One region of the Devosia sp. MC521 genome, then DNA from elsewhere that is predicted to be linked to it. Evidence: predicted binding sites of a transcription regulator. Region 1 holds the regulator's gene; the other holds the start of a gene.

Region 1 (11,420 bases):
CAGAGTGGCGACGGCCCAATTCGGCCAGCGGACCAGGGCGCAGCGACTGCACACCGAGCGACACGCGATTAACGCCAGCCATGCGGAAGCCGCGGAAGCGATCCACCTCAACACTGGTTGGGTTGGCCTCCAGGGTGATTTCGGCATTGCTGTCGATTTGCCACTCATTGGAGATGGCATCCAAAATCGTGCCAACGGCCTTTGGCGACATCAGCGAAGGCGTGCCACCGCCAAAGAAAATCGACTGCACTAGACGGCCGGGCGTGAGCGAACCCATATGGGCGATCTCACGCTTATAGCCTTCAACGAAGGCATCTTCGTCAAACGGGCCGCGATGCACATGCGAGTTGAAATCGCAGTAGGGGCATTTGGAGGCACAGAAAGGCCAGTGCACATAAATGCCGAAGAGATCATTCCCGTTCATGGTCGAACGCCTCGCATAATGCACCGATCCGCCCCGCCCATCGGGGACAGAAGAATTGTTACTGCCCAGACATTGGTCTGACTAGGCATGCTCTATCTGGTTCTCAACGAATTGGGCAAAGGCCCGCGCACGATGGGAAAGACCAGTTTGACCGGGCGACCAAGAATGCTTCACCTCAGGCGCCATTTCACCAAAAGTGATGTCATGGCCATCAGGCATGAACATCGGGTCATAGCCATGACCGACATCGCCGCGTGGCGGCCAGATCAGCGTCCCTTCGCACTTGCCAACAAAAAGCATATCGCGGCCATCGGGATGGGCAAGGCAAAGCGTGGCATTAAACGAGCCGCGACGCTGGCCGGGAGAGCCTGCGCCTGCGGCCTGCAAGGCATCTTCCACGCGCTTCATGGCGCGATTGAAGTCGCGCGGCACACCAGCCCAATCGGCGGTGTAAACACCCGGATCGCCATTGAGCGCGTCGACGCAAAGGCCGCTGTCGTCGGACAGAGCCAACATATTGGCGCCCGTCGCCGCAGCATGAGCCTTGGTGCGCGCGTTTTCGGCAAAGGTGGTGCCGGTTTCTTCTGGCTCCGGCAGGCCCAAATCGCCCGCCGACACCAGAACCAAACCAAAGGGCTCAAACAATTCGCGGAATTCTTTGAGCTTGCCCGCGTTATGGGTCGCGATGCAAAGACGATCACCGGGGCGAAGACGAGGGATGGTCATTTCTTTGTACCTTCGAGTGCGCGGACGATGTCATTCCATACGCGAGAATTGTGAGCGGAAAAATGGCGTTCGCCATTGGGCCGCGCCGCCTGCTCAGGGCGAGCAGGACGGTCAGCAAGACGAAACGGTAGCTTCTTCCGCAACCAGTGCATTATTGACCCAGAACTGCGCGCTGCTGCGCGGAAAGTTCGGTAATGCCCTTTTCGGCCAGACCCATAAGGGCTTCCAGCTCCGAGCGGTCGAACGGAGCGCCTTCAGCAGTGCCCTGAATTTCGACAAACTTGCCCGAACCGGTCATGACGAAGTTGGCATCCGTTTCCGCTTCGACGTCTTCGAGATAGTCGAGATCGAGAACCGGGGTGCCGCGATAAATGCCGCAAGAAACCGCTGCGATACTGTCCTTGAGAACCTTGCCCTTGGTCAGCTTGCGCTCTTCCATCCAGGCGATGGCATCAACCAGTGCCACATAAGCGCCCGAGATGGCTGCGGTACGGGTGCCGCCATCGGCTTCAAGCACGTCACAATCGAGAGTGATCTGAGCTTCGCCGAGCGCTGCCAAATCTACAACAGCGCGGAGCGAGCGACCGATGAGACGCTGAATTTCTTGGGTGCGGCCTGTCTGCTTGCCGGCTGTGGCTTCACGACGATTGCGCGAACCGGTGGCGCGGGGCAGCATGCCGTATTCAGCTGTGACCCAGCCCTGACCCTTGCCACGCAGCCAACCCGGAACGCTGGTTTCAACCGAAGCAGTGCACAAAACTTTGGTGTTGCCGAAGGTTACAAGGCACGAGCCTTCTGCTTTCATGGAGACCTTACGTTCAAAGGTCACCGTACGCATATCTGAAGGCTGTCGACCGGAGGGGCGCATATTTTGTCCGCTAGAAAATGGTGTTAACCGCCTCTTAACCTCCAACGGCCCCACTCACAAGCTGCGGCAGCTTGGCGCTTGGGGAGGAAGAGCTTAAATGAGAGTACAGGGTTAAAGCGAAAGATTTAGCATAAAAGCCATGACCAGACCGGCAGAAGACTTCCTTAGCGTGCTCAACACGCGCTCCCAGGAGATTTTTCGGACCCTCGTCGAGCGCTATCTCGACACCGGTGTGCCCGTGGGATCGCGTGATCTTAGCCGACTTTTGCAGGTGGAGCTTTCCCCCGCTTCTGTCAGAAATGTGATGGCAGACCTTGAAGACCTAGGTCTTATTGCGGCGCCACACACCTCCGCTGGCCGTGCGCCGACCCAGCAAGGCCTGCGCTTTTTCGTCGACTCCATGCTTGAAGTGGGCGCGGTGGATGAGGATGAGCGCGGCCGGATAGCCCGTCAGATGGAACACACGGCCGGGCGCGGGCAGGTCGAGGACATGCTGACGGAAGCCTCCTCCCTCCTCTCCGGCCTTAGCCACGGCGCTGGCGTAGTTATTGCCACCAAGGCCGATATGGTGCTGAGGCATATCGAATTTGTGCGCCTCGATAATTCACGGGCCATGGCCATCATGGTTGGCGAAGATGGGCAGGTGGAAAACCGCATCCTCGATCTTCCACCCGGCTACGCCGCGAGCTCCTTGCAGCAGGCGGGCAATTACCTCTCCAATTACATTGTCGGGCGCACTTTGGCGGAAGCCAAAAAACTGCTCAATGAGCGACGCGATGAACAACGCGCCGAATTGGACGAGCTCACCCAAAAACTCGTCGACGCTGGCATTGCGACCCTGTCCACCCCTGCGTCGGGCAATGCTCCCACGGTGATCGTTCGCGGCCGCGCCAATCTCATCAATGACACCATGGCCAGCGACGAGTTGGCACGGATGCGGCAGTTGTTCGATGAGCTGGAAAGCAAGGATGGATTGCTCGATCTCTTGGGCGATGCGGAGCGCGGGCAGGGTGTCCGTATTTTCATCGGCTCAGAGAATAAGCTCTTCTCCCTCTCCGGCTCTTCGGTGATTCTCTCGCCCTATAAGGATGCCAATGATCGGATCGTTGGCGTCTTAGGCGTTATCGGGCCAACGCGATTGAACTATGCACGCATTGTCCCCGTTGTGGACTACACGGCTAACGTCATTTCCGCGATGATTGCGCGTAAGCGCGCAGCACGGTGAGTGAGAGCTTGAATTACCGTCTCGCTTGACCGATATGCGGGACAGAAAGTTTTAACGAACGGAAGAAGACACAATGAGCGACGAAAACGCCGCCCAGGGCGAAAATCCGGAAGTCGAGATCCCGACCACCGAAACCGCTCCAGAAGTCGATCCCGTTGAGGCATTGCAGGCGGAAAACGCCGACCTCAAGGACCGCGTTCTGCGTACCATTGCGGAAATGGAAAACCTGCGTAAGCGCACGGAGCGCGAAGTCGCTGACACCCGCACCTACGCCATCGCTGGATTTGCTCGCGATATGCTGAGCGCCACCGACGCGCTGTCGCGCGCGCTGCTGGTCATCCCAGCCGATGTCCGTGAGAGCGCTGAAGGTTCACTCAAGAGCCTGATCGAAGGCATTGAGCTGGCTGAACGCGAAACCAACCGTCTTCTTGCCAAGCATGGCGTCAAGCCGATTGAAGCCGCTGGCCAGAAGTTCGATCCGCATAAGCACCAGGCGATGTTCGAAGTGCCGAACCCGGCCGTTCCAGAAGGCACGATTGTGCAGGTCGTTCAGGAAGGCTTTGCCATTGGCGAGCGCGTTCTGCGCCCAGCCATGGTTGGTGTTGCCAAGGGCGGTCCAGCGGCTGAAGCAGGCGACGCGATCGACAAGAACGCTTAAGCGCTCTGCCTTCACACTTGAAAGGGCGCCATCCGGTGCCCTTTTTTATGCCTCAAGCGGACGGAAAATAAATGACACCCGCACTGCGTGAAAAAGCCATCGCGGTGTGTACCGCCAAAATCGCACAAAAGGGGGAGGGCGTTGGCCTCTCGTTTTATGCGTTTTTCGCCAACCGCAATGACACGCCTGATCTGCTGATGGAAATGGCTACGTGGTGGATAAAAACCCACCGCCTTGATCATTTTGTCAAAGCGACCACGATCAAGGCGATGCTCATTGCCGAACGATAATCAGCTTAGTTTCACGTGAATCCTTAGCTGATTAGCTCGGCCGACGTGATCCGCGTCACGCCCGCTTCTTCCAAATCAGCCCAAGCCTTTTCGAGCGAACCGTTGGCATCGATGGCGCGGGTGGCGTCTTCAATGACAAAAGTCTCAAACCCGCCAGCGGCAGAATCAATAGCTGTCCAGGCCACACAAAAATCGGTGGCGAGGCCAACCACGAAGACCCGGCTCAAATTGCGCTCGCCAAGATAGCTCGCCAACCCTGTCAGGCTTGTGCGATCCGCTTCTTGAAAGCCCGAATAGCTATCGATGGCGCGATTAAAGCCTTTGCGGATAATCATTTGCGCGTGTGGGATGTCGAGATCAGCCGAAATTTCGGCGCCGCGCGTGCCCCATACGCAGTGGTTCGGCCACAAGACCTGTGTTCCATAATCCAGCTCTACCGTTTCAAATGGCGCCTTGCCCGCATGCTGGCTGGCAAAGGAGACATGATCGGCAGGGTGCCAGTCTTGGGTCAGCACGACATTGGCAAACTTCTTGGCCAAGGCGTTGACCACTGGAATGATCGCATCACCATCGGCAACGGCGAGACTGCCACCGGGCAGAAAATCATATTGCACATCGACAACGACCAGAACGTCGTCGGATTTGATTTCAAAGCTCATGCCTTGCCCCTTACCCACTCAGCACGGATAAGACCGCGCACGGAATTGCCGAGATAGATTGCATCAGCCGTTTCGAGATCGGCAAGGGTCAGGATGGCTTCTTCCGCCTTCCCGCTCGCCAAAACTTCTGCCCGCAATGTTCCCGGCAACAAGCCGGAGCTCACGGCAGGGGTCAGCAGCCGACCATCCCGCTCGATGAATAGATTGGTAAAAGAGCCCTCGGTCAGTTCGCCGCGCTCATTGGTGAAAACCAATTCATCCAAGCCACGCTCATCATGGGCGCGCTTTTTCGGTTCATCATAAAAGGAGCGATTGGTGGTTTTGTGCGCGACCCACACCGATGAGGATTGCAGGACTTCGCTGGCGATATCGAAGCGGAAGAGACTTGGGCTCGGAGGTAGAACCACCGCTGTCAAATCGAGCCCAGCTGCAGAATGAGTGAGACGAACCCGCATGGGCTGCGTCCAAGCGCTGGCGTTATCGTCGAGGAATGTTTCAATCGCATCGGCTTCTACCGGCAAGCCAAAATATTCAGCCGAGGCAAGCAGACGCTCAACATGGCGCTGTCGCAGCACGAAGCCTTCTTCCGCGCTCCACTTAAAAGTTTCGATAAGGGTCACCGGTTGGGCCGGGTCGGCCAGAAACTGCAATTTGAGCAAAGCCTCCTGATATTCGTCTTCGGCAACACTGTCGGCAACAATGCCCCCACCAACGCCGATCTCGCCCTTACCCGCTGCGTCAATAACGGCGGTGCGGATGGCGACGTTGAAACTGAAATCGCCATTTGGCGCGATAAAGCCGATAGAGCCCGTATAAACGCCCCGCGCGCCATCCTCGACCTCATGGATAATTTCCATCGCCCGCAATTTTGGGGCTCCGGTGATAGAGCCGCATGGAAAGAGATTTTCGACAGCACCAATGGCGGTCATCTCTGGAAGTAGGCGAGAAACAATGCCCGAAGTCATTGTGTGCAGCGTGCGATAAGTCTCCACCGTAAAAAGGTCTGTCACCCGCACCGAGCCGATCTCAGAAATCCGCGCCATATCATTGCGCAAGAGATCAACGATCATGAGATTTTCGGCGCGGTTTTTCTCGTCGCTCTGCAAGCGAGCGCGATAGGCCGCGTCGTCAGCGGCGCGGGGTGAGCGTTTTAAAGTCCCCTTCATCGGCCGCGCGCTGAGCGCGCCATCTTTTGCCGAGATGAACAGCTCCGGTGAGGCCGAGAGAATTTTGTGGTCACCCGCATCGATATAAGCGCCAAAGGCGGTGGGCTGGCTTTGCACAAGGCTGCGATAGAACCCGAGACTATCACCAACCAAATCGAACTCGGCCTTGAGGGTGAGGTTGATCTGATACACGTCGCCCGCCTCGATATAATTTTTTACCCGATCGAATGCTGATTTGTAGGTCTGAAAATCGGTTCGAGGGGCCAAACGTTCGGCTGCGCCCACAGGCGCTGCTGATAAAAGCGCGTTGACGGATTCTTGTGTAAGATATTTCGGGGCGTCATACACGCCAAACCAGAGCAGCGGGGACGCAGAATGCGCAGGCAAAAAGCCGCGCAAACGCTCCTCAAAGCCATAACCCATTTCATAGGCAAAATAGCCGGCCAGCCAGAGGCCCTGCGCCTGCAGCTCGACCATCTCCGCCATAACCAATAGCGCCTGATCATAGCTATGGGCGCTCAGCACGCGGTAGGGCGCTGAAAATAAAAGGCTCTTACTGTCTGCGTGAGCGCTGTCCTGCAACAGCACTGTGCCTTTTGAAATCATGACGCCTTCTAAAAGATTTCTCGGCCGTCCGATACTGCCCCCCTTGGCACCGTTTTGCGAAAATGGCAAAAGACGACGCGATTTTTCATGTCTATTTTCCGGAGAGTTTTATATGGCCAAGAATATCTTAGCCGCCATTGGTGCTGTCGCACTCCTGGCCGCTGCTATCCCTGCAATGGCAGAAACTGTTGAGTTCCAAATCATCAACAACAGCTCCATTGACCTGCATTATTTCTACACCACCCCGTCCAATGAAGACTCTTGGGGTGAAGACCTTCTCGAAAACCTCGGGGTGCTCGAAGCTGGCTTCGAAGCCACCGCCACCATCGGTGATGGTTCGGACCAGTGCCTTTATGACTTCAAGTTTGTTGGCGCCGAAGAGGAAGAGCTGATCGTCAACGAAGTCGATATCTGTTCGCTGGCAAGCTACACGCTCCAAGACTAAGCGGTAAAAGGACCCGAGTAATCCACCGGGTCTTCCACTGATTGTGCGGGGACGAAAATCATAACGCCCCCGCGCTTGAAGCCCTCGCCACACCCCCCTATATACGGCCCTAGGCCCCGAACGGGGCACTGATCCAGAACCTACGAGGGACCCCGGCCCCGAAGGGCCAGAAGTTGCTTTCGTTGCAAAGGACTTCACGGCGGGTTCGCTGAAAGAGAGGCTAGAGAATGGCTAAAGTTATCGGCATCGACCTCGGTACGACCAACAGCTGCGTCGCCGTCATGGACGGCAGCAACCCGAAGGTTATCGAGAACGCAGAAGGCGCACGCACCACGCCATCTATGGTTGCGTTTTCCAAGGACGGCGAACGTCTGGTCGGTCAGCCGGCTAAGCGCCAGGCCGTTACCAACCCAGAAAACACCCTGTTCGCTGTAAAGCGCCTGATCGGCCGTCGTTTCGACGACAAGATGGTCGAAAAGGACAAGGGTCTGGTTCCGTTCAAGATCGCACGCGCAAGCAATGGCGACGCATGGGTTGAAGCTTCGGGTGAGCAGTACTCCCCAAGCCAGGTTTCGGCCATGATCCTGCAGAAGATGAAGGAAACCGCTGAGGCTTACCTCGGCGAGACCGTCACTCAGGCAGTCATCACCGTTCCGGCTTACTTCAACGACAGCCAGCGCCAGGCCACCAAGGACGCAGGCAAGATTGCCGGCCTTGAAGTTCTGCGCATCATCAACGAGCCGACTGCAGCTGCGCTTGCATACGGCCTCGACAAGAAGAATTCCGGCACCATCGCGGTCTATGACCTTGGCGGCGGTACCTTCGACGTGTCGATCCTCGAAATCGGCGATGGCGTCTTCGAAGTGAAGTCGACCAATGGCGACACCTTCCTCGGCGGTGAAGACTTTGACATGCGTCTGGTCGACTACCTCGCTGACGAGTTCAAGAAGGAACAGGGGATCGATCTGCGTTCCGACAAGCTTGCTCTGCAGCGCCTAAAGGAAGCTGCTGAAAAGGCAAAGATCGAACTTTCGAGCGCCACTCAGACCGAAATCAACCTGCCGTTCATCACTGCAGACGCTTCCGGTCCAAAGCACCTGACCCTCAAGCTCTCGCGCTCCAAGCTCGAAACGCTGGTTGAAGACCTCATCCTGCGCACCATCGAGCCATGCAAGAAGGCGATGAAGGACGCGGGTCTGACCGCTTCGCAGATCGACGAAGTCGTTCTCGTTGGCGGTATGAGCCGCATGCCTAAGGTCCAGGAAGCTGTAAAGCAGCTGTTCGGCAAGGAACCACACAAGGGCGTAAACCCTGACGAAGTTGTTGCCCTTGGCGCAGCAATTCAGGGCGGCGTTCTGCAGGGCGACGTTAAGGACGTTCTGCTGCTCGACGTGACCCCGCTCTCGCTCGGCATTGAAACTCTGGGTGGCGTGTTTACCCGTCTTATCGACCGTAACACCACCATCCCGACCAAGAAGAGCCAGACCTTCTCGACCGCCGAAGACAATCAGTCGGCTGTGACCATCCGCGTGTTCCAGGGTGAACGCGAAATGGCTGCAGACAACAAGCTCTTGGGCAACTTTGACCTCGCCGGTATCCCACCAGCACCGCGTGGCGTTCCGCAGATCGAAGTGACCTTCGACATCGACGCCAACGGCATTGTGAACGTGTCCGCTAAGGACAAGGGCACTGGCAAGGAACACCAGATCCGTATTCAGGCATCGGGTGGTCTTTCGGACGCTGACATCGAGCAGATGGTCAAGGACGCAGAAGCCAATGCCGAAGCCGACAAGCGCAAGCGCGAATCGGTTGAAGCCAAGAACCAGGGTGAATCGCTCATCCACTCGACCGAAAAGTCCCTCAAGGACTACGGCGACAAGGTTCCTGCTGCTGACAAGACCGCGATCGAAACCGCGATCACCGATCTGCGCGCTGTCATCGACGGCGACGACGCAGAACTGATCAAGGAAAAGACCAATGCTCTGGCAGAAGCATCCATGAAGCTGGGCGAAGCCATGTACAAGGCTTCGCAGGCTGAAGCTGAAGCCAAGGCCGCTGGTACTGCTGACGACAACGATGACGACATCCTCGATGCCGACTTCGAAGAAGTAAACGACAGCGACACCAAGAAGTAAGAATAACTTCGACGGCGTTTTTGAAGGCTCGGTGGCAACACCGGGCCTTTTTTGTTTTGGGGTTTTGGCCCGCTGCCCACATCAGCGCGCTCGGCTTCAGGACCTGCCTACCGCAGATCCCAAGCCATTTTGGGCGACGGGTGCTCGCACAGGCCATCGCTATAGTTTCACGTGAATCCGTTTTGGACAAAAAGACAAAAGCCTGCGCCGGTTGATCGCAGCCTTACCCCTTGCTAAGACGCATACAACTGCCCATATCGGCAGTACTCGCCGGGATGACACCGGCTGTTTCAGTTTCAAGTCCAGCGCGACGACCATGACCGGCGCGATCCAGGAGATAGACTACCTTGGCCAAACGCGACTTCTACGAGGTGCTCGGCGCACAAAAGGGTGCCGATGATGCCGCCCTCAAGAGCGCTTATCGCAAGCTCGCCATGCAATTCCACCCGGACCGCAATCCGGGCAACGCAGAGGCTGAAGCCAAGTTCAAAGAAATCAACGAAGCCTATGACACGCTAAAGGACCCGCAGAAGCGTTCGGCCTATGACCGTTTTGGTCATGCCGCGTTTGAAAACGGCGGTGGCCGTGGCGGTGGCGGATTTGGTCCGGAGTTCAACTCCTCCATGTCCGATATTTTTGAAGACATCTTCGGTGACTTCATGGGCGGCGGTCGTCGCGGTGGCGGCGGTTCGGCCAAAACACGCGGCTCGGATCTGCGCTACAATCTCGAGATCTCGCTTGAAGAAAGCTTTGAGGGTCGCACGGTTGAAATCGACGTGCCAACGCTTGCTGGCTGCGACACCTGCGATGGTTCGGGCGCTAAGCCTGGCACCGGCACCCACACCTGCCGCCAGTGTAATGGCCATGGCAAGGTACGTGCGGCGCAGGGCTTTTTCACCATCGAACGCACCTGCCCAGTGTGTAGCGGCCGTGGCGAGATGATGGACCAGCCGTGCACCGATTGCGGTGGTCAGGGCCGTCGCCAGCAGAGCCGCAAGCTTTCGGTCGATATTCCAAAGGGTATTGAGGACGGCACTCGCATTCGCCTCGCCAATGAAGGTGAAGCTGGGGTCCGCGGTGGTCCTCCGGGCGACCTCTATATCTTCGTCTCCACCCGTCCGCATGATCTGTTCCAGCGCGATGGTGCCGATCTTTACGCCCGTATCCCGATCTCAATGACCACAGCAGCGCTGGGCGGCGAGTTCGAAGTGCCGACCCTCGATAATAGCCGCGCCAAGGTAAAGGTGCCCACAGGCACGCAGCCGGGCCAGCGGGTTCGCCTTAAGGGCAAGGGCATGCCGGTTCTGCGCAGCAAGGATGTTGGTGATCTCTACGTGCAGCTCGACATTGAGACGCCGCAGAACCTGTCCAAGCGCCAGCGCGAGCTCTTGGAAGAATTTGCCAAGCTCGAAACCAGCGACACCAGCCCAACCTCGGGTGGCTTCTTCGACAAGCTCAAGAAAATGTTCGACGCTTAAGCGTCTAAAACGAAAGGCGGCCCACGGGTCGCCTTTTTTGTGTCGATCGAGCAGAGCTCTTAGCCTTGTCCCATCTGGCTCATATCCATGTACATATATTCCCAGACATGCCCATCGAGATCTGCAATCGCGCGAGAATACATAAACCCGAGATCCTGGATGTCGCGATATTCGCGGCCGCCAGCGGCTAGCCCTGCCTCAGCGATTTTATCGACATCGGCGCGGCTTTCGCGCGACAATGCATAAAGAGCGGAGGTCGAGGATTTCGTGTCCGAGATGGGATTGGGGGAGAAGAAGCGGAACTTGTCATGGGTCAGCAGCATGACAAAAATCGTCTCGCTGATCACCACACAGGCCGCAGTCTCATCGGTGAATTGCGGATTATGTGCAAACCCCAGAGCACGATAATAAGCCATAGCGGCTGGTAGGTCGCGCACCGGCACATTGATGAAGATCATTTCAGGCATAACGGCTTCCTCGCATTTTTCTCTTCGAGCGATGGAACATCCGAGCTGCCCAAACGTCTCGATAGAGGTTTTAGGAATTCACAATGAAGACAGCACTCACTCTTTCCGGCTCTATTCGCGCCGGTTCGCATAACCAAAAACTGCAGCACATCGTCAGCGATAAGCTGAGCCAAGCAGGGGTGGAGGTCAATGCACTCAATCTCGGCGACTTCCCAATGCCGATTTTTAATGAAGACTTAGAGCCGGACAATGTTCCGGAGGCAGCGGTTAAAC
Region 2 (11,420 bases), 600 kb from region 1:
CTGGCTGACGTCGCCTCCGACTTTCGTTCGCGCCACAAGCGCTGGATGCGGATTGCCACCAAGTACATCACCATCACGCGCCAGCATTTTGAGCGCGCGGGTATTGCGGAATACCGTATCGTCGAAAGCCTCGGCGCCACCGAAGCGGCTCCCGCAGCGGGCGTCGCGGACATCGTCGTGGACATCACCTCGACCGGCTCGACGCTTGTCGCCAATGGCTTGCGTGTTCTGGAAGACGGGGTCATGCTCAAGAGTGAAGCCAATCTCATCGTCTCGAAGACCGCCCCTTGGGATGTGGAACGCAAGGCGATTTTGAGCGACCTTCTCAACAAGCTCGGGAACTAATCATGGAACTGGCGCTGATTTTGCTCGTCGTTTTGATCGGTGTCAGCGCCATTCTTTATTCGGGTTGGTACCCGCAAAAAGATCGGAAAAAAGCCCCGGTGGTGGCGCCTGAAGCGCCATCCGCTGATGTTGCACCTGCTGAAGCGCCAAGCGAGCCTCAGCCTTAACGCGATTTTTTATAGATCAGCTTATCGGCGGCAAGGAAGTTGACGCCGAGTCCGGCTATACTGCCCGCAGCGACAGCAAGCGTTAGGCCGAGGCTGGTATGGGGAACAATACTGGCGACTATGCCATAGGCGAGCCAGTTCATCCCAGCGCCCGGCAACATAGCCGTCAGATAGCGCAAAAACTCTTCGCCCTTGCTAACCCCAGTCCTGCGATCTTTAAATGTGACATTGCGGTTGATCACCCATGTGGTGCCAACACCGGCGAGGAAAGACAGCGCTCTTCCCCAGAACGGTCCGATGTAGGGCGCTGTTAAAACCAACACCCCAGCATCCACTACAAAGGCCAATCCGCCAGCGAAGGCGAAGGGCACGAGCCGCCGAACCGCACTCATTGTAGGGCCTGCGGTGCACGCATTTCAAGGTATCGCAGTCTCTTGGTTTCTCGTCGACCGGTGACTACGCTGTCTAGGATCACCGCGGTCGCGCCCAAAACAACCCCACATAAGACGCCAAATCCAGCCAGGATTGCGGTGGGGAACCGGGGCACAAGGCCGGTGTCGAGATACTCAATGATGATGGGCACGGCCAGCAGCATTGAGATGATAGCGATGATCGCCCCGGTGCAAAGATAAAGCTGTCGCGGTCGTTCTCGGGCATAAAGACGAACGATCATTTCCAGAATTCGCAGCCCATCGCGATATGTGCTGAGCTTGCTCGTCGAACCCTCGATGCGGCTGCCATAGGCGGTCGGCACTTCGCTATAGGGCGCGCGGAGCTCAAGCGCGTGAATGGTCAGCTCTGTCTCGATTTCAAAGCCCTGGGAGAGCGCCGGGAAAGATTTGACGAACCGGCGCGAGAGGACGCGATAGCCCGAGAGCATATCGGTAAACCCACTCCCGAAAATGCGGGCCACTGTGCCAGTCAGCAGCCGATTTCCAAGGACGTGACCCGGACGATATTCCTGCCCATCGCCAATGGGCTGGCGTGTACCAACAACGAGGTCTAACCCCTGGTCGAGGAGTTGGTCGACCATGAATTGGCTCTGGCTGGCGTCATATGTGCCATCGCCATCAGCCATGACATAAACGTCCGCATCGACATCGGCAAACTGCCTGCGCACAACATTGCCTTTTCCACGATAGGGCACATGCCGGACGATGGCACCCGCTGCCGCAGCGATCTCGGCCGTGTGATCGGTCGAGGCATTGTCGAAAACGTAGATGCTGGCTTCCGGTAAGGCAGCGCGAAATGCCGCTACCACGTCGGCGATGATGTTAGCCTCGTTGTAACATGGCAGGATAACCGCTACATGGTTGCCCCGATAAAGCTTGGTCACGCGTAATCTCCCCCCGGAAACGTGGCCATCTTACCGGCACATCATCAAAAAAAGTGTAACGATCCTATGCTCGATCCCTTGCTTCTTCTTGCCCTAATGGGTGTGGGCATGTTGGCAGGTTTTGTCGATGCGATTGCCGGGGGCGGGGGGATGATTGCGCTGCCTGCCATTATGGCGACCGGCATTTCGCCTGTAGCTGCGCTGGCGACCAATAAAATGCAGTCCATTATCGGCACTGGCATGGCGGGCCTCACCTATTGGCGTCGCGGCTTTGTCGACATCAAGAAGCTGCTGCCTGCGGTGGTGCTGACGTTTTTGGGCTCAATGCTGGGCGCTTTCACTGTCGCCTCGATCGACGTAACCTTCCTCACCGTCGCCGTACCAGTGGCGCTCATCGCCATTGCGCTTTACTTCTTATTCGCGCCAAAACTCTCCGATGCCGATCGTGTCGCGCGCCTGCCCGAGCACATCTTCATCCCGGTCATGGGTTTCCTGATCGGCTTTTACGATGGGATTTTTGGGCCCGGTACAGGTTCGTTCTTCTCGATTGGCTTTGTGGTCCTGTTCGGCCTCGGACTTACCCGCGCCACAGGCCACACCAAAATCCTCAACTGCACGTCCAACCTGGCAGCGCTCGTGATCTTCATCCCGCAGGGCCATGTTGTCTGGCCGTTCGCCATTGCTATGGCCCTTGGCCAGATCATCGGCGGCTATGTTGGCGCGCGCACCGGCATTAAGTTCGGCGCAACGCTGATCCGCCCCTTGGTCGTCGTCGTCTCGATTGCGATGGCCGTCAAACTGCTGTTCTGGCCTTAATCGAGGCCAGCAGCCGAACGCAGCGCAGCGTTGATACGGTCCTGCCAGCCGGGGCCGTCATCCTGAAAATGTTCCAACACAGCCCGGTCGAGCTTTAGGCTCACCAGCTCTTTGCCTTCGGGTGGCGCGTGGACACGCGCTGCAGGAGCCTCTGTGCTTGGCTTGCTGGTCGCCGCCTTGAAGGCCGCTTCAGCCGTATCGAGGGCGCTGGCGCGTCTTGGTGGTCGCATATGTATGGGTCCTTGTGTGAGCGCATTCTACACGCGCTAGGTCGTCCCGTCTCAATCACTCAAAAGAAAAGGCGCCGTGTTTCCACGACGCCTTTCCCGTTTCGCTTTAGACCGGTTGGTCTGAGCGTGTGGACTACTAGAAGTCCATGCCGCCCATGCCGCCCATGCCGCCGCCGCCTGGCATTGCCGGAGCGTCAGCCTTAGGGGCTTCAACGATGATAGCCTCGGTGGTGATCAGGAGCGATGCAACCGAAGCTGCGTCCTGAAGCGCGGTGCGAACGACCTTAACTGGGTCGATAACGCCGAGGGCAACCAGATCGCCGTATTCGTCGGTCGCAGCGTTGTAGCCGAACGATACTGCGTTGTTTTCGAGGATACGAGCAACAACGACCGAACCTTCAGCGCCAGCATTGTTCGCAATGGTGCGAACTGGAGCCTGAAGAGCGCGACGAACGATAGCGATACCAGCTTCCTGGTCAGCGTTCGCACCCTTAACGGTGATCGAGTTCGAAGCGCGCAGCAGAGCAACGCCGCCGCCTGGTACGATGCCTTCTTCAACCGCAGCGCGGGTTGCGTTCAGAGCGTCGTCAACGCGGTCCTTGCGTTCCTTAACTTCAACTTCGGTCGAGCCGCCAACGCGGATGACAGCAACGCCACCAGCAAGCTTAGCAAGACGTTCCTGCAGCTTTTCACGGTCGTAGTCCGAAGTGGTTTCTTCGATCTGCGCCTTGATCTGGCCAACGCGACCCTGGATGTCTTCCTGGGTACCAGCACCATCAACGATGGTGGTGTTTTCCTTGGTGATTTCAACGCGCTTGGCAGTGCCGAGCATGTCGATGGTCACGTTTTCGAGCTTGATGCCGAGGTCTTCCGAGATGACCTGACCGCCGGTCAGGATCGCGATGTCTTCGAGCATTGCCTTACGACGATCGCCGAAGCCTGGAGCCTTAACAGCTGCAACCTTGAGGCCGCCACGCAGACGATTCACAACGAGGGTCGCGAGTGCTTCGCCTTCGATGTCTTCTGCAATGATAAGCAGTGGACGCTGGGACTGAACAACGCTTTCGAGGATCGGCAGGATAGCCTGCAGGTTCGAGAGCTTCTTTTCGTGCAGGAGGATCACTGGATCTTCGAGAACCGCAGTCATCTTTTCTGCGTTGGTCACGAAGTACGGCGAGAGGTACCCACGGTCGAACTGCATGCCTTCAACGACATCAAGTTCGGTTTCAGCGGTCTTGGCTTCTTCGACGGTGATAACGCCTTCGTTACCAACCTTCTGCATCGCTTCAGCGATCATGTCGCCGATGGACGATTCACCGTTAGCCGAGATGGTGCCGACCTGAGCAACTTCCGAAGAGGAAGTGATCTTCTTGGACGATGCCTTGAGCGAAGCGACGACTTCGGCAACTGCCATGTCGATACCGCGCTTGAGATCCATTGGGTTGAAGCCAGCAGCAACAGCCTTCACGCCTTCGACAACAATTGCCTGGCCGAGAACGGTTGCAGTGGTGGTGCCGTCGCCAGCAACGTCATTGGTCTTGGAAGCGACCGAACGCAGCAGCTGTGCGCCGAGGTTTTCGAACTTGTCTTCAAGTTCGATTTCCTTAGCAACCGACACACCGTCCTTGGTGATGCGTGGAGCGCCGAAGGACTTTTCGATCACAACGTTACGGCCCTTTGGACCGAGAGTGACCTTAACAGCGTTGGCGAGAATGTTGACGCCACGGAGCATCTTTTCGCGAGCTTCGGCGGAGAATTTTACTTCTTTAGCGGCCATGGTGTGGCTCCTTAAGAATTCTAATTAATGGGAGAGACAGTCAAAAGCGGAGAGGCAATTAAGCCTCGATCACGCCCATGATGTCGCTTTCCTTCATGATGATCAGGTCTTCGCCGTCGACCTTAACTTCGGTGCCGCTCCACTTGCCGAAAAGCACGCGATCGCCTGCCTTTACGTCGAGGGCAACGGTCTTGCCAGCGTCGTCGCGAGCACCTGGGCCCACAGCAACGACGATACCTTCAGACGGCTTTTCCTTGGCGGTATCTGGAATGATGATCCCGCCCTTGGTCTTTTCTTCACTGTCAACGCGACGGACGACTACGCGGTCATGCAGGGGACGAAAGCCCATGGTAATATCCTCTTGGCATCATTTCTGAATGCAATTTTGCGCACTGTTAGCACTCGATACATCTGAGTGCTAACAGTGCTGCACTGGATATAGGAACGCCCTCCAAGTGGAGTCAAGGGACGTGAACCTAAGTTTTTTCTCGTGCGTTAGAGCGTCATGACAAACGTGGAAAATAAGGATAGCCCCATGTCCACACTCAACACACCGGGCCGGACCATAAGCCCCGTCTCAAGTCGCGTTCATATCTTTTTTGACGGCGACGAAATCGCGAGCACTTCCAAAGCGCTAAAGCTCGAACAGCCCGGGCGTGAGACGCGCTACTACTTCCCCATTGAGGATGTTCACCCCTCGATCTTGGAGGCGTCTGATACCAAGCGGCAGGAGGATGGGCTCGGTGAAGCGCATTACTACAATATAAAGACCCTCACCGCCGATGGCGACGATTTAGCCTGGTACTACCCCTATGCCGAGGGTGATTACGCTGAGCTGCGCGATTTGATCACCTTTGGCGGCGATCGCATCTCTATTCAGGTGACAGGGGGCTAGGATACGGCTACTGGCACAGGCAAATCCGCATTTCGTGGCACCAGATCATGGAAATGCCCAACTCCCCCTCTTTCCCTTCCAATCATTCAAGGCCATAAGACGCATATGAGCGAACAATCGACACTTCAGATCAAACTGCGCCGCGTCGGCGGCGTTGGCGCAAACACCAACTGGCACTGGGAAGTCCAGGATGCGGAAGGCAAGGCCCTCAAGACTGGCTCTGCCGTCGGTCCTGAGCACAAGGCTTTCGCAACTGCCCGTATTGCTAAGGAAAAGCTGGAAGCGGCTGGCAAGTAAGCCCGCCGACAGGAGATAATGTGGATCTCTCGCCTCGAAATTCCAGCACCGCCGAACTAGGCGGCGTGGCCGGACCTCTCCGAGGCATTTTCCTTAAAATCCTGTCCGTATGCTGCTTCGTGGTCATGGCGACCATGTTGAAAGCCGCTGACACCATCCCCGCCGGGGAAATGGTGTTCTTCCGTAGCTTTTTCGCACTCGTGCCGGTCCTCGCGTTTCTTGCGCTGCGGGGCCGGCTCTCCACTGCTTTCAAAACATCGCGCCCCTTTGGGCATGTGTTGCGCGGGCTCATCGGCGTGTGTTCGATGGCGCTTGGCTTTTTCGCGCTGACCCGGCTGCCCCTGCCAGAGGCTACCGCTATCGGCTATGCCTCCCCGCTGGTTATTGTCATCCTCTCAGCCATTCTGCTGCACGAGCGCGTCTATACCTTCCGCTGGACGACGGTGATTATCGGTCTCGTTGGGGTGGTGATCATTCTGTGGCCTCGCCTGACCATCTTCAGCGGCCAGTCCGGCGCTGATTCTGCAGAGACAATCGGCGCGTTAGCGGCCTTGGGGGCGGCTATTCTTTCCGCTTTTGCCATGTTGCAGGTGCGAAAACTCGTTCAAACCGAGCGCACTGAAACCATCGTGACCTATTTCTTTGTCAGCGCGAGCGTCCTGAGCCTCGTCACCTTGCCCTTTGGCTGGGTCATGCCAACGCCTGAGTTGGCGGCACTTCTGATTGGTGCAGGATTTTTTGGTGGGTTAGGGCAGCTCCTCCTGACATCCTGCTACCGTTACGCAGACATGTCGGTTATTGCACCGTTCGAATATGTCTCACTCCTCCTGACGATTATTATCGGTTATCTACTCTTTTCAGATGTACCGACGATCACCATGATCATCGGTGCGATCATCATCGTCGCCTCCGGCATTGCCGTAATCCTGCGCGAACGTTGGCTCGGCCTCGACCGGCGTCGCGCGAAAGAAGCTAGTACTCCTTAAGAAAATGCACAGCGCACCTTCAGCAGTTACCCTCACGGTCATCCTGGCCGTTTTCTCCCTCTTCCAGCTCGCACTCATCCTCGGCGCACCACTTGGCCAGTACGTATTCGGCGGCCAGAACAAGCGCCTCGAAGGTGGTCAGCGTATTCTCAGCCTCATCGCCATCGTTGTCGCGGCAGCTGTGAGCTACGCCGCACTCACCACCGTTGGTGTTTTCAGCGAAGAGATCCACAGCACCTATGTTCCTGACACAGGCCTAGTTGTGGCGATGTGGGGTTTTGCAGCAGTTGTTCTTTACTTCATGCTGACCCAGCTCAATTCCAAGAGCAAGGCAGAGCGCACCGTCATGGCTCCACTGTCTGCTGTTGTACTCGGCCTCGTATCGGTCGTCGCGTTCGGCCTCTAAGCCAAACCAACATTCGAAATAACAAAGGCCCCCGATTTTGTCGGGGGCCTTTTGTTTTGTGGTGATCGCGAAAGGGCAGGGGCGTTAGCCCGCAGCTGCCATTTCCGCCCAGTTCTGACGCTTGCGGTAGATCGTTGACGGGCTGATCTCGAGTGCTGCTGCCGCTAGCGAGATATTGCCGCCAAATATGGCCACTGCGTCTTCGATAATGCGCTGCTCTTGCTGCCACATGGGCTGCACCGTGCGGCGACCATCGGCGCGCGGCGATTCCACTGCAGACGGTGATACCGCGCGCGCTTCAATATCGGCTGTCGCGAGCATTCGTCCGGTAATGTCGCCACCATCGAACATCACCACGATCCGGCGGATCATGTTTTGAAGCTGGCGCACATTGCCCGGCCAGTCTCCACCGGCCAGTTGCTGGGCGGCATCGAGGGTGAAACCACCAAAAACCTTGTTCTCTTCCCGCGCATAACGCGCGAGGAAATGCCGAGCCAAAACCATGATGTCGCTCGGGCGCTGACGCAGGGGCGGCAAATGGATAGGCAGAACGTGGAGGCGATAGAAGAGATCTTCGCGGAACTTGCGCTCGGCAATCATCTGCATCGGATTGCGATTGGTGGCGCAAACCACGCGCACATCGACCTTACGTGTGGCCGTTTCGCCAACACGCGAAATCACGCCGGTCTGCAGGAAGCGCAAAAGCTTGGCTTGGAGCGAAAGGTCCATTTCGCCGATTTCGTCGAGGAACAGCGTGCCGCCATCGGCGAGTTCTGCTGCCCCCTTGCGATCTTCATGCGCCCCCGTAAAGGCACCCCGAACGACGCCGAAAAGCTCGCTCTCCATCAAATCGCGCGGAATAGCGGCGCAGTTGATCGCCACAATCGGCTTGCCGCTCCGCGGCCCTTTCTGGTGCAGCGCCTCGGCGCAGACGTCTTTGCCGGTGCCGCTTTCGCCCGTGATGAACACGGGTGCTGACGACGTCGCCACGCGCCCGATCTGCTCGTAAAGATACTGCATGGCGCTTGAGACGCCGACAAATCCACCGTAGTCGGCGACCCCGCTCTCGACGCTGGTTTCCATGCCAAGCGCCTTGGGGCGACCATGACGCTGGGCCAATTCGCCAATGCGCGCCGCCAGAGTTTCCCCATTAGTCGGTTTGGAAACATAATCGTGAGCGCCGGCACGCATGGCGGCTAGTGCCCCGCTCACCGAACCGCTGTCGGCAAGCGCAACGATCAAGGCCCCTTCTGCAAGGCGGACAAGGCGCGCCATGGCGTCCTCGGCACTAGCTGAAAGGTCTGTAAGGCTCGCAAGATCGGCGAGGATAATGTCGAACGACATTTGGCGAAGCAGGTCGTTGGCTGCTTTCCCGCAATCGACCACGCTGACTTTGGGGCTCACCAATAGGGCGGTTCTCAACGCGCTCCCTAAGCGACTTGCGCCTTCCGCGTCGCGGTCGATCAGCAAAAGCCGGCCGCACAGTGCGTGGTCGCAACCCGTGGTCATGCTTGTCATTACGCTCGAAACCCGTTTTCGTCCGCAGCCGGATCGTTTTTGTTGCCGCTGATTGTTCCTGATTAGGGTAAAGATTCCGTTGGTGTGGCATAGCGTCGTGCTTTTGCCGTCGCTGATGGGATGTTAAGACTCTGTTGTCGAATCCTAACAGCGGCGACCGAAGGTTAACGGGGCACTCGTGCAAGCACTGATTTATATTTTTATCGCACTCGCCTCGGCCTGCGTCGGCGGTCTGGCATATTTCGCTCTGACCTTCACACCGGCCAATGCCATTATCGCTGCGATTGTCTTCGCTTGCGTCTGCCTGCTTGCTGTTGAGCGCTCCCTTCGCGTCCGCACCGAACGCCGCCTTGAGCGCGCTATTCAAGAATTGTCGCGCCTGCTGTCGACCGACGCGCAAGCTGGTGCCGTACTGGGGCAGCGAATCAATACCTTGACCGATTTAAACCCCGGTCAGCGCCTCGATACCGTCGAGGCTGATATATCAGTTTTAGGGACCGTCATCCGTCAGGTCGCCGAGGCTGTTTCCGACATGGAAGAGCGCGTCGCCAAGGCGCAGCCCATGCCCGCTTACGACACCATCGGCACCCCGCCGCCCGCTCCCGCGATCAAAGAATCTGAACCGATCATTCCTGCGGACCTCGTGCGCACGGCGCTCAAGGAGAACCGTTTGGTTCATCACATCCAGCCAGTTCTGCGTTTGCCGCAGCGCCGCGCTGCTCTGTTTGACCTCACTCCGCGCTTGGTGATGGAAAAGGATGCGATCGCGGTTCCTGCTGATTTCATGCCGCGTCGCAAGGGTGACGATGTCCTGCGTCAGGTTGAGTATGCTGGCCTTGTCGAAGCCCTCACCATTGCACGCCGTTCGCGCAATGGCGGTCCTCTCGCCAAAATCAACGTCCCACTGTCCCGTGCTTCGCTCGATGACACCTCAGCCGAGCAATTGCTTGTAACCCTCGAAGGTCACCGCGAAGTGGCCGAGGCGATCACCTTCCTCTTCACAGAGGCGGATTGGTTCGATCTCGATGCCCGCGAACGTGGCTTTGTGGCGGCGTTTGCCCGCAAGGGCGTGACCTATAGTGTCGCCAACCTGCGCTCCCTACGCGTTGATGTGGCGGCCATGGCCGACATGGGGGTGAGCTCGGTGCGCATCGATGCCTCCCAGTTCATCGAGAACCCACAGACCTACACCGATTTCCACCTCAACGACGTCGCGGCTTATCTGGCCCGTCACGAGATCATGCTGGTGGCAACAGGGGTGGTGAACGAGCGTCAGATCGTCGAACTCTTGGACAATGATATTGTCTTGGTGCAGGGCGATCATCTGGCCAAGGCTGGGCCAATTCGCTCCGATCTCACTCTGTCGGCAGGACGTGCCAGCCGAGCCGTGTGATCTTCTCCGAGTTTTTGCTTGATCCCTGCGAAGAAAGTGCCACATAGGGCTCAACACCGTCGCCACGATCAAGGCAAATTATGACCTCGTCCCTGCCCAATATTACCGGTTTTTCCGAGATTTCGAGTCGCTATGATGCGGTTCTGAGCGATGTTTGGGGCGTCATTCATAACGGCATTCATGCCTTCCCCGAGGCCGTTGAGGCCTTGGTCAATTTCCGCAAGGGTGGGGGCCGTGTCGTGCTCATCACCAATGCGCCGCGCCCTTCTGCGCCCATCATTGAAATGCTGGACGAACTCGGCGTTCCGCGTGATGCCTATGACGACATCGTCTCCTCAGGCGACGCAACCCGCTCGATGATTGCCAAGTACAAGGGCAAAAACATCCATCACGTTGGTCCCGAAGCCAAGGATGATGCGCTCTATGAAGGTTTCGACCTTACCCGCACCGACACCGCTGCGGCAGATGTCGTTATCGTCACCGATCTCGATGATGATGATGATACCCCAGAAATGTACCGCGAACGCGCACAGGGCTGGTTAGCGCGTAAGCTTCCAATGATCGTCGCCAACCCTGATCGTGTCGTCGAGCACGGCGAAAAGATCATCTATTGCGGCGGCGCTTTGGGCGACCTCTATTCGGCCATGGGCGGCATGGTCTACATGGCTGGTAAGCCCTACGCCCCGATCTATGACGAAGCTTTGCGCTTGGCCGAAAAGGCCAATGGCGCTGCGCTTGATAAGTCTCGTGTCATCGCTATTGGCGATAGCGTGCGTACCGACGCGACGGGTGCGGCCCAGTTCGGCATTGACCTGCTGTTCATCACCGGCTCGATCCACGCCGCTGAGCTCGACGCATTCGGCAATCCTGATCCACAGGCCATTGCCGATCTCCTGGAGCCAAGCCGTGCCCGCACCGCTGGTTATCTTCCTCGATTGACCTGGTGATCCGGTGAGCTTTACCCGTCTTTCCAGCTTAAGTGGTTTCCCCGAGGCGGCGCGCGGCGCTTACTTCGCCATTGGCAATTTTGATGGCCTGCATCGCGGCCACCAAACCATCATCGCCAAATTGCGCGAGCGGGCGGCAGAGGCGGGCGTTCCTGCCTTTTTGCTCACCTTCGAGCCGCATCCGCGCGACGTTTTTGCACCCTTGCCTTATCTGTTCCGCCTCACCAATGGCGAGGCGAAAGCGCGTCTGGCGCAAGCCTTGGGCTTGGATGGCATTGTCATTCTGCCCTTCGATAAGCCGTTTTCC

The links. The regulator HrcA, encoded in region 1, represses chaperone genes, less so after heat shock. The targets are predictions, from matches to a motif close to GTTAGCACTCNCNNNNNGNGAGTGCTAAC.
Region 2: groES (co-chaperone GroES) is a predicted target of HrcA. The motif match lies at 5,066-5,094, and genes of this name have one in related genera.

Annotation. Positions count from the first base shown of each region.
Region 1 is NZ_CP059902.1:3,608,967-3,620,386, reverse strand. It holds gene hemW (radical SAM family heme chaperone HemW) at 1-424, opposite strand, end outside; gene H4N61_RS17485 (non-canonical purine NTP pyrophosphatase) at 506-1,150, opposite strand; gene rph (ribonuclease PH) at 1,302-2,018, opposite strand; gene hrcA (heat-inducible transcriptional repressor HrcA) at 2,158-3,243, shown strand; gene grpE (nucleotide exchange factor GrpE) at 3,317-3,901, shown strand; gene H4N61_RS17465 (DUF6500 family protein) at 3,973-4,191, shown strand; gene pncA (bifunctional nicotinamidase/pyrazinamidase) at 4,215-4,850, opposite strand; gene pabB (aminodeoxychorismate synthase component I) at 4,847-6,622, opposite strand; gene H4N61_RS17450 (hypothetical protein) at 6,735-7,067, shown strand; gene dnaK (molecular chaperone DnaK) at 7,295-9,202, shown strand; gene dnaJ (molecular chaperone DnaJ) at 9,550-10,680, shown strand; gene H4N61_RS17435 (glyoxalase/bleomycin resistance/extradiol dioxygenase family protein) at 10,740-11,147, opposite strand; gene H4N61_RS17430 (NADPH-dependent FMN reductase) at 11,231-11,420, shown strand, end outside.
Region 2 is NZ_CP059902.1:428,779-440,198, forward strand. It holds gene hisG (ATP phosphoribosyltransferase) at 1-345, shown strand, start outside; gene H4N61_RS02045 (hypothetical protein) at 348-512, shown strand; gene H4N61_RS02050 (GtrA family protein) at 509-904, opposite strand; gene H4N61_RS02055 (glycosyltransferase) at 901-1,848, opposite strand; gene H4N61_RS02060 (TSUP family transporter) at 1,915-2,664, shown strand; gene H4N61_RS02065 (BrnA antitoxin family protein) at 2,661-2,894, opposite strand; gene groL (chaperonin GroEL) at 3,031-4,671, opposite strand; gene groES (co-chaperone GroES) at 4,730-5,020, opposite strand; gene H4N61_RS02080 (DUF427 domain-containing protein) at 5,207-5,566, shown strand; gene H4N61_RS02085 (hypothetical protein) at 5,672-5,863, shown strand; gene H4N61_RS02090 (DMT family transporter) at 5,884-6,849, shown strand; gene H4N61_RS02095 (hypothetical protein) at 6,854-7,255, shown strand; gene H4N61_RS02100 (sigma-54 dependent transcriptional regulator) at 7,340-8,773, opposite strand; gene H4N61_RS02105 (EAL domain-containing protein) at 8,952-10,166, shown strand; gene H4N61_RS02110 (TIGR01459 family HAD-type hydrolase) at 10,247-11,113, shown strand; gene H4N61_RS02115 (bifunctional riboflavin kinase/FAD synthetase) at 11,118-11,420, shown strand, end outside.